2 regions of the Roseburia hominis A2-183 genome follow, and region 1 is predicted to be linked to the other one. Evidence: predicted binding sites of a transcription regulator. Region 1 holds the regulator's gene; the other holds the start of a gene.
What was found. Region 1 encodes HrcA, which represses chaperone genes, less so after heat shock. Its sites were predicted from a motif close to TGTTAGCACTCNNNNNNNNNGAGTGCTAACA; they were not measured.
Positions count from the first base shown of each region.

Region 2: the regulator HrcA is predicted to act here: its motif matches at 1,419-1,449, upstream of groES (co-chaperone GroES).

Region 1 is NC_015977.1:1,082,974-1,086,798, reverse strand. Features, by position in the region: gene dnaK (molecular chaperone DnaK) at 1-464, opposite strand, end outside; gene grpE (nucleotide exchange factor GrpE) at 573-1,232, opposite strand; gene hrcA (heat-inducible transcriptional repressor HrcA) at 1,246-2,298, opposite strand; gene RHOM_RS04890 (J domain-containing protein) at 2,585-3,223, opposite strand; gene RHOM_RS04885 (DUF5685 family protein) at 3,239-3,825, opposite strand, start outside.
Region 2 is NC_015977.1:2,030,556-2,034,380, reverse strand. Features, by position in the region: gene RHOM_RS09135 (Cof-type HAD-IIB family hydrolase) at 1-96, shown strand, start outside; gene RHOM_RS09130 (DUF2974 domain-containing protein) at 137-1,264, shown strand; gene groES (co-chaperone GroES) at 1,498-1,782, shown strand; gene groL (chaperonin GroEL) at 1,843-3,468, shown strand; gene RHOM_RS09115 (NUDIX domain-containing protein) at 3,650-3,825, shown strand, end outside.

The DNA of each region.
Region 1 (3,825 bases):
TAAGCAAGTGCTGCTGCTGTCGGCTCGTTGATGATACGCTTTACATCCAGTCCTGCGATCTTACCTGCATCCTTGGTTGCCTGACGCTGTGCGTCGTTGAAGTAAGCCGGAACCGTGATGACTGCTTCTGTTACTTTCTCTCCGAGGTATCCTTCCGCATCTGCCTTTAACTTCTGCAGAATCATTGCGGAAATCTGCTGCGGAGAATACTGTTTGTCATCGATTGCTACCTTGTAATCGGTTCCCATATGTCTCTTAATGGAAGAGATTGTCTTCTCTGCGTTGGTGACTGCCTGACGCTTTGCTGGCTCACCGACGAGTCTCTCACCGGTCTTCGTAAATGCTACGATAGACGGTGTTGTTCTTGCGCCTTCCTGGTTGGCGATAACGGTAGGTTTTCCACCTTCCATCACTGCTACACAGCTGTTTGTTGTTCCTAAATCAATTCCGATAATTTTTCCCATGATAGATTCCTCCTCATCATATTCTAAAAACAAATTTGTTACTTTTGCTGCATTTATATTAACGCGGACATCTTACGATGCCGGCACGTCTGACTGATAAAACGGCTGCTATGATACCACTGCAACCATGCTGTGGCGCACAACAGAATCCTTATACATATAACCCTTCTGTAACTCCTGTGCGACCACTCCGGAATCGTACTCCTCGCTTTCCACCTGCATCACTGCATTGTGGAAGTTCGGATCAAATTCCTGACCGACTGCCTCGATCGGCTTTACTCCGCTTGCATCAAGCTCGGTAAGCATCTGTCTGTATACTTTATCCATCCCGACGACAAACGCATCTTCTCGCTGCTCCTCCGGTACTGCTGCCAGTCCTCTCTCAAAATTGTCAATCACCGGAAGGATCTTCTCAATGATACTTTTTGCTCCCATATCGTACATCTGTGTTTTTTCTTTCTCTGTGCGCTTACGGAAGTTGTCGAATTCTGCCATCTGACGTTTTAATTTATCATTCAGTTCCTCGATCTGTTCGTCTTTTTTATCTTTCTTTTTCTTAAAGAATCCCTTCTTCTCATCGGCAGGTGCTTCCTGTCCGTCCTCTGCCTCAGATTCCTCTGTCTCTTCTGCCTGCTCGCCGGATTCAGCTGTTTCTGTTTCAGCCTCTGTCTCCTCCGCCTCGCTTACCTCTTCTGCCTGCTTCTCTGCGGCATCTTTTTCAAGATCCTCTAATACTTCTTCCATCATTTCTTCTTTTTTCTCTGCCATTCCAATCCTCCATCTATGTCTCACCTTTTGGTCTGTCCAAAATTCCATCGAGAGAATTCTTCAATACCTTCAGGTTATCCATGACTTTCTCATAATCCATTCGCTTCGGTCCTACAATACCGATGGTTCCGCGAATCCCTTCTCCCAATTCATAGGTTGCTGTAACCACGCTGCAGTCCTTCATCGTCTGAATCGGGCTTTCATTTCCTATATAAACCTGAATCCCTGTGCTCTTATCTTCCAACAGGTTCTCAGTGACAAGTGATGCAAGCTGCTGCTTCTCCTCAAATGTGGAGATCAGTTCACTCGCTTTTTCTGTGGAATCACTTAACTCCGGGTATTTGAACAGGTTCGTTGTCCCGCTCGTATAGATCCGGATATCCTCATCCTGTCCCATCGTCTCTGCCACGGTATCCAGCACATCACTGATGATGTCGCTGTGGATTCCCGCCTGCTCCTTCAACTTGGCGATCGTGCCGAGATTGATATCCTGCAAGGCAAGACCGTTGAGATTCGAGTTCAGCAGAATATTTAACTTCAGCATCGTCTCATTGTCGATCGGCTCGGATACTGGAATAATCTTGTTCTTGACCAGATTACCCTCCGTGACAATCACTGCCAGTATCTGTTCTTCATTCACATTGGAAAGCTGTATGAACTTTACCTTGTTGCGGTGGTAGCTCGGTGCCGACACCATCGTCGCATAGTTGGTATTTGCCGCCAGCATCTTTGCCACCTGCTGAAGAACCTGATCTACTTTTTCCGTGTGTTCAATGACGAACTTCTTCATGTCATCTACCTCACGGTTCTTCTCTTCCATCAGGTGATCTACATAAAACCGATACCCCTTATCGGAAGGAATACGTCCTGCGGAAGTATGCGGCTGCAGGATATAACCCAGTTCCTCCAGGTCTGCCATCTCATTGCGGATGGTCGCAGAACTCAGATTCAGATCTGTATATTTTGAAATGGTTCTCGACCCAACCGGCTCGCCTGTCTCCAGATAATTGCGGATGATCGCATCTAAAATTTTTACTTTACGTTCATCTAATTCCATCTCGTCCATCGCTGGTCTCCTGCTGCTTTTCCTGCAGTTCCTTTTGTCTTATTAGCACTCGTTGCTATGGAGTGCTAACACCTTACGTACTTAAGATAGCACCAACCTATTTCTTTGTCAACAGGATTTTTCATAAAAGTTGTGTTTTATTTGTGATTTTATAGTTTGTTTATAAATAGAAAAAATCCTCCGAAGGTTCCATGTCCTCCGGAGGATTCCCGCATCACTTTCTTCTATTATAATAGAATACACATTTCTCTCCATCTATATCCGCCCGTCAGGCGGAAAACTTCCGCTAAAACGGTCGGAAACAGCAACAGTTGCAGAGGAGATCCAGACAGAGCAGGCTTAAGCACCAGTTCCCTGCGCTCGCATACGGTCTGTCGTAGTCACTTCCCATGCTGGTATACCATGTGCCGCCATACTGAAGATGCTGTAAAAACTGCCGGTATTCCATATTGCTCGGCTCCATCTCCACCGCACGCTTTGCGTGTTCCATCGCGTTGATGTTATTGCCCATGCCCTGATTGGCAATCGCGCTGAAATAGTACCAGCGCGCCCGGCGTTCCCCAAACGGAATTCCGTTCAGCACATTCAACGCCTCCACATAGTGTCTGCTTGCAATATAATTTGCAGCCGCCTGCATCTTCGGCGATTCATTCTGACCGAATCCATGGCTGCCGGCGTAACTGTAACCGCCGGAATTGCTGCTGTAGCCGCCGCCATAACCGTATCCACCGCCCTGCTGCTTCTCCTTCATGATCTGGTCATATGCCTGCTGTACTTCCTTAAAATGCTCCTCAGCCTCATCCCTGTTCGGATTGTTCACATTCGCATCTGGATGGTATTTTCTGCTGAGTGCTCTGTATGCCTTTTTTATCTCTTCATCTGAGGCTCCCCGCGATACGCCGAGCACCTGATATGGATCTGTCATATATGTGTAACCTCGCTATTTGCGCGCTTTTTTCTTATTCTTCTCTTCCGCCTTGCGTTTTTTCAGCTGAAGATACTCGTATTTTGACCATACGCCGGAATACAGCACATTCCGCAGTATATCCGCATGTAATAAAATCGGAAGGCGCTCAAACGACTTGGCGCACTCGGACATCATGCTCGTGAGCAGCAGACGGCAGAGCGTATCCATGTCATCCGCACTCTCCCGCATCGCATAGACGAGTGGATTGTACTCCTTTTTCCTGCGATCCTCATCGTAATCCTCATAGGCATCCATAATGTAGATGAACTTTCCCATGTAAAAGCCAAGTGTGCGCAGCTCTTCCTGCCACTCATCCTCTCTCCAGCAGAAAATCTCACCCAGCATCTCTCCGGTCAGACCTGCCACCACATCAAGGTTCGTCTCGCCTCTTGCCTCCACCTCGTCTGTTTTTCGCATGAACTCTTCCACTGCGTGAACCTGGCGCGGATACTTCTCTATCACGCGCGCATAGTCCTTATCCAGCATCTTTGCAAACGCCTTCTTCGTATAGGCTTTCTCGTCCTTCCAGTCGTCAATCAGATTATGATAGGCTACAATCA
Region 2 (3,825 bases), 950 kb from region 1:
GCATCTGCGGCGAAGGCTGCCGCGGAGTATGTGACGACCGATATTATGAATCATGGAATTAAAAACGGACTGAAGCACTATGGGCTGATCGGATAGGAAGCAACGGGATTGCAGCGGGAAGAGAAGGAGGAGCGGGATGGCAAACATGATGGATTATCTGGACTGGCGGGGGGATCTGACTTTCACCGCGTCCGGATTTAACGAGGTGGATAATCTGCTTTTTGCGGAGCTGGTATATACTTCGTTTGACGGGATTGTGACCGGGCAGAGCGAGGCGGAGGCAGTCACGCTTGCGGAGGCATCCGCCGCGTTCTGGGAGCAGAACAGCAGGGAGGAGATCCTTGCGCGGGTGTCAATGACAAAGGCGGCGCCGTTTGTTTTGGAGAAGATGGCGAAAACAGAGCGTTTTCGTGACGTGAAGCTCTGGGGTTACGTCAATGACATCAGTGAGGAGGAGCAGTCACAGTTTGCGGTCATGTGCGCCGGGCTGCCGGATGGCAGTATCTATGTGTCGTTCCGCGGCACGGACAATACGATCACAGGGTGGAGAGAGGATTTTAATATGGGATACCTCTCGGAGACGCCCGGTCAGCTGAAAGCCGCTGCGTACGTGGAACAGATGCTTGGAGATGGCAGCTGCCCCGTGCGCATCGGGGGTCACTCCAAGGGCGGAAATCTTGCTGTCTATGCTGCAGTCCACTGCAGCAGCGGGCTGCAGGACCGGATTCTTGCGGTCTACAGCAACGACGGACCTGGGTTCCGCAGGGATATTGTAGAGGGCGCGGCATACCAGCGCGTACTGCCGAAAATCCACACGATTCTGCCGGAATCTTCGATTGTCGGAATGCTCTTGGAGCACCAGGAGGCGTATGAGGTGGTGCGCAGTTCCAACAGTGGAATCCAGCAGCACGATGCCATGTCGTGGGAGGTGCTCGGCACATCCTTTGTCTATGTCAGGGAGGTGGCGGCCCAGAGCCTGATGTTGGATGAGACGATGAAGGCATGGATTTACCAGCTGAACGGGGAGGAACGCGAACAGATTGTGGATACGGTATTCGGCATGCTTGAAGCGGCGGACATTAAGACGGTGGATGATTTTTACCACAGCAAATGGAAGGCGGTGCAGGAGCTGATGAAGGCGAAAAGCCACCTGCCGGAGAAGAGCCAGAAGGTCTTTGCAAAAGCCTTAAAACTCCTGTGGTCGGAGGGAAATAAAACTGTCCGCAAAACGGTGAAACAGGTCGTTGGAGAGAAGCGACGGTAAGTTTCTAAAAAAAGTATAAAATCACAAAAAATGGATGAAAATATAAAAATACAAGAAAACAAAAGAAAAAACGAGAAAAGAGCAATATAAATGCAAATATACCGGAATATATCCGGTTGCAGATCACATGCTAAAAAACTATTATAACACTATCGGTTAGCACTCAAACGAAATGAGTGCTAATAACAAAACGAAAGATATTATTTCAGATCATAAAACAGGAGGTCTACAAAATGAAATTAGTACCATTGAGTGACAGAGTTGTATTAAAACAGTGTGAGGCAGAGGAGACCACAAAGTCTGGTATTATTCTTACCAGCAGCGCACAGGAGAAGCCGCAGGAGGCAGAGGTAATCGCCGTAGGTCCTGGCGGAATGGTAGACGGCAAGGAAGTTACCATGCAGGTAAAGACCGGACAGAAGGTCATCTATTCCAAATATGCAGGAACAGAAGTAAAGCTGGATGGAGAGGAATACATCATTGTAAGACAGAGCGATATTCTGGCTGTCGTAGAATAAGCAGCTGGGAAGCATCCCTGTAATTTGAATCAGAATAAGAGATAGAGAGGTAGATCAGTCATGGCAAAGGAAATCAAATACGGAACAGAGGCAAGAACAGCATTAGGAGCCGGCGTAGATAAGCTGGCAAATACCGTCAGAGTAACACTCGGACCGAAAGGAAGAAACGTCGTACTCGACAAGTCCTACGGAGCACCACTTATCACCAACGATGGTGTGACGATCGCAAAGGAGATCGAGCTTGAGGATGCATTCGAGAACATGGGAGCACAGCTCGTCAAGGAAGTTGCAACCAAGACCAACGATGTTGCCGGTGACGGTACCACAACCGCAACCGTACTTGCACAGGCAATGATCCAGGAAGGTATGAAGAATCTGGAGGCAGGCGCCAACCCGATCGTGCTTCGCCGCGGTATGAAGAAGGCAACAGACAAGGCAGTGGAGTCCATCCTTGCAATGTCTTCCAAAGTAAAAGGAAAAGATCAGATCGCAAAAGTTGCAGCTATCTCTGCAGGTGACGAGGAAGTCGGCAACATGGTAGCAGATGCGATGGAGAAGGTATCTAACGATGGCGTTATCACCATCGAGGAGTCCAAGACCATGCAGACAGAGCTTGATCTGGTAGAAGGTATGCAGTTTGACCGTGGATATGTATCCGCATATATGTGCACCGATATGGATAAAATGGAAGCGGTTCTGGATGATCCGTATATCTTAATCACAGATAAGAAGATCAGCAACATTCAGGAGATCCTGCCGTTATTAGAGCAGATCGTACAGAGCGGCGCAAGACTTCTCATCATCGCTGAGGACATCGAGGGCGAGGCACTTACAACATTGATCGTCAACAAACTGCGTGGTACTTTCAATGTAGTGGCAGTCAAGGCTCCGGGCTACGGCGATAGAAGAAAGGCAATGCTCGAGGATATCGCAATCTTAACCGGCGGTCAGGTTATCAGCTCCGATCTCGGATTAGAGCTTAAGGATACCACAATGGATCAGCTCGGACGTGCAAAATCCGTTAAAGTTCAGAAGGAGAACACGGTAATCGTGGACGGTGCAGGCAATAAGGACGCTATTCAGGCGAGAATCCACCAGATCCGCGGTCAGATCGAGGAGACAACTTCCGAGTTCGACAAGGAGAAGTTACAGGAGCGTCTTGCAAAGCTTGCAGGCGGCGTAGCAGTGATCCGTGTCGGCGCAGCAACTGAGACGGAGATGAAGGAAGCAAAGCTTCGTATGGAAGATGCGTTAAACGCAACGAGAGCAGCAGTCGAGGAAGGCATCATTGCAGGAGGCGGTTCCGCATACATTCATGCAACCAAGGATGTGGCAGCACTCGCAGATACGCTTGAGGGCGATGAGAAGACCGGTGCGAAGGTTATCTTAAAGGCATTGGAGGCTCCGCTGTACTACATTTCCGCAAATGCAGGATTAGAGGGCGCAGTCATCATCAATAAAGTAAAAGAATCTCCGGCAGGCGTTGGATTTAACGCAGCAACGGAGCAGTATGTAGACATGGTAGAGCAGGGTATCCTGGATCCGGTTAAGGTGACAAGAACCGCATTACAGAACGCAACTTCTGTAGCATCTACCTTACTTACCACAGAGTCTGTGGTGGCAAACATCAAAGAGGACGCACCGGCAATGCCGGCAGGCGGCGCAGGCGGAATGGGAATGATGTAAATCCCATCCGAAGAGGGAATCCATCCCGGTCAATCGACCGGGGTGGATTTTTTTTCTGCAATTAGAAAACTGTGTTCTTATTACAGAAAATGTTTAAAATAAAAATATTTGAAAAATATTGCGATAATTGCAAAAAGGGAATATAATTCAAGAAAAGTGAAGCGGCACGGAGGAAATGCGTATGAAGATCCTTGCGACATTTGATGCCCGTGATTATGAGGGCACGACGGGTATCTATGAAAAGTATTCGATACGGGCGATCATTGTGCGTGACGGCAGGCTTGCCATGCAGTGCAGCCAGGAGGGAGAATATAAGATCCCCGGAGGCGGGCAGGAGCCGGGTGAGAATTATGAGCA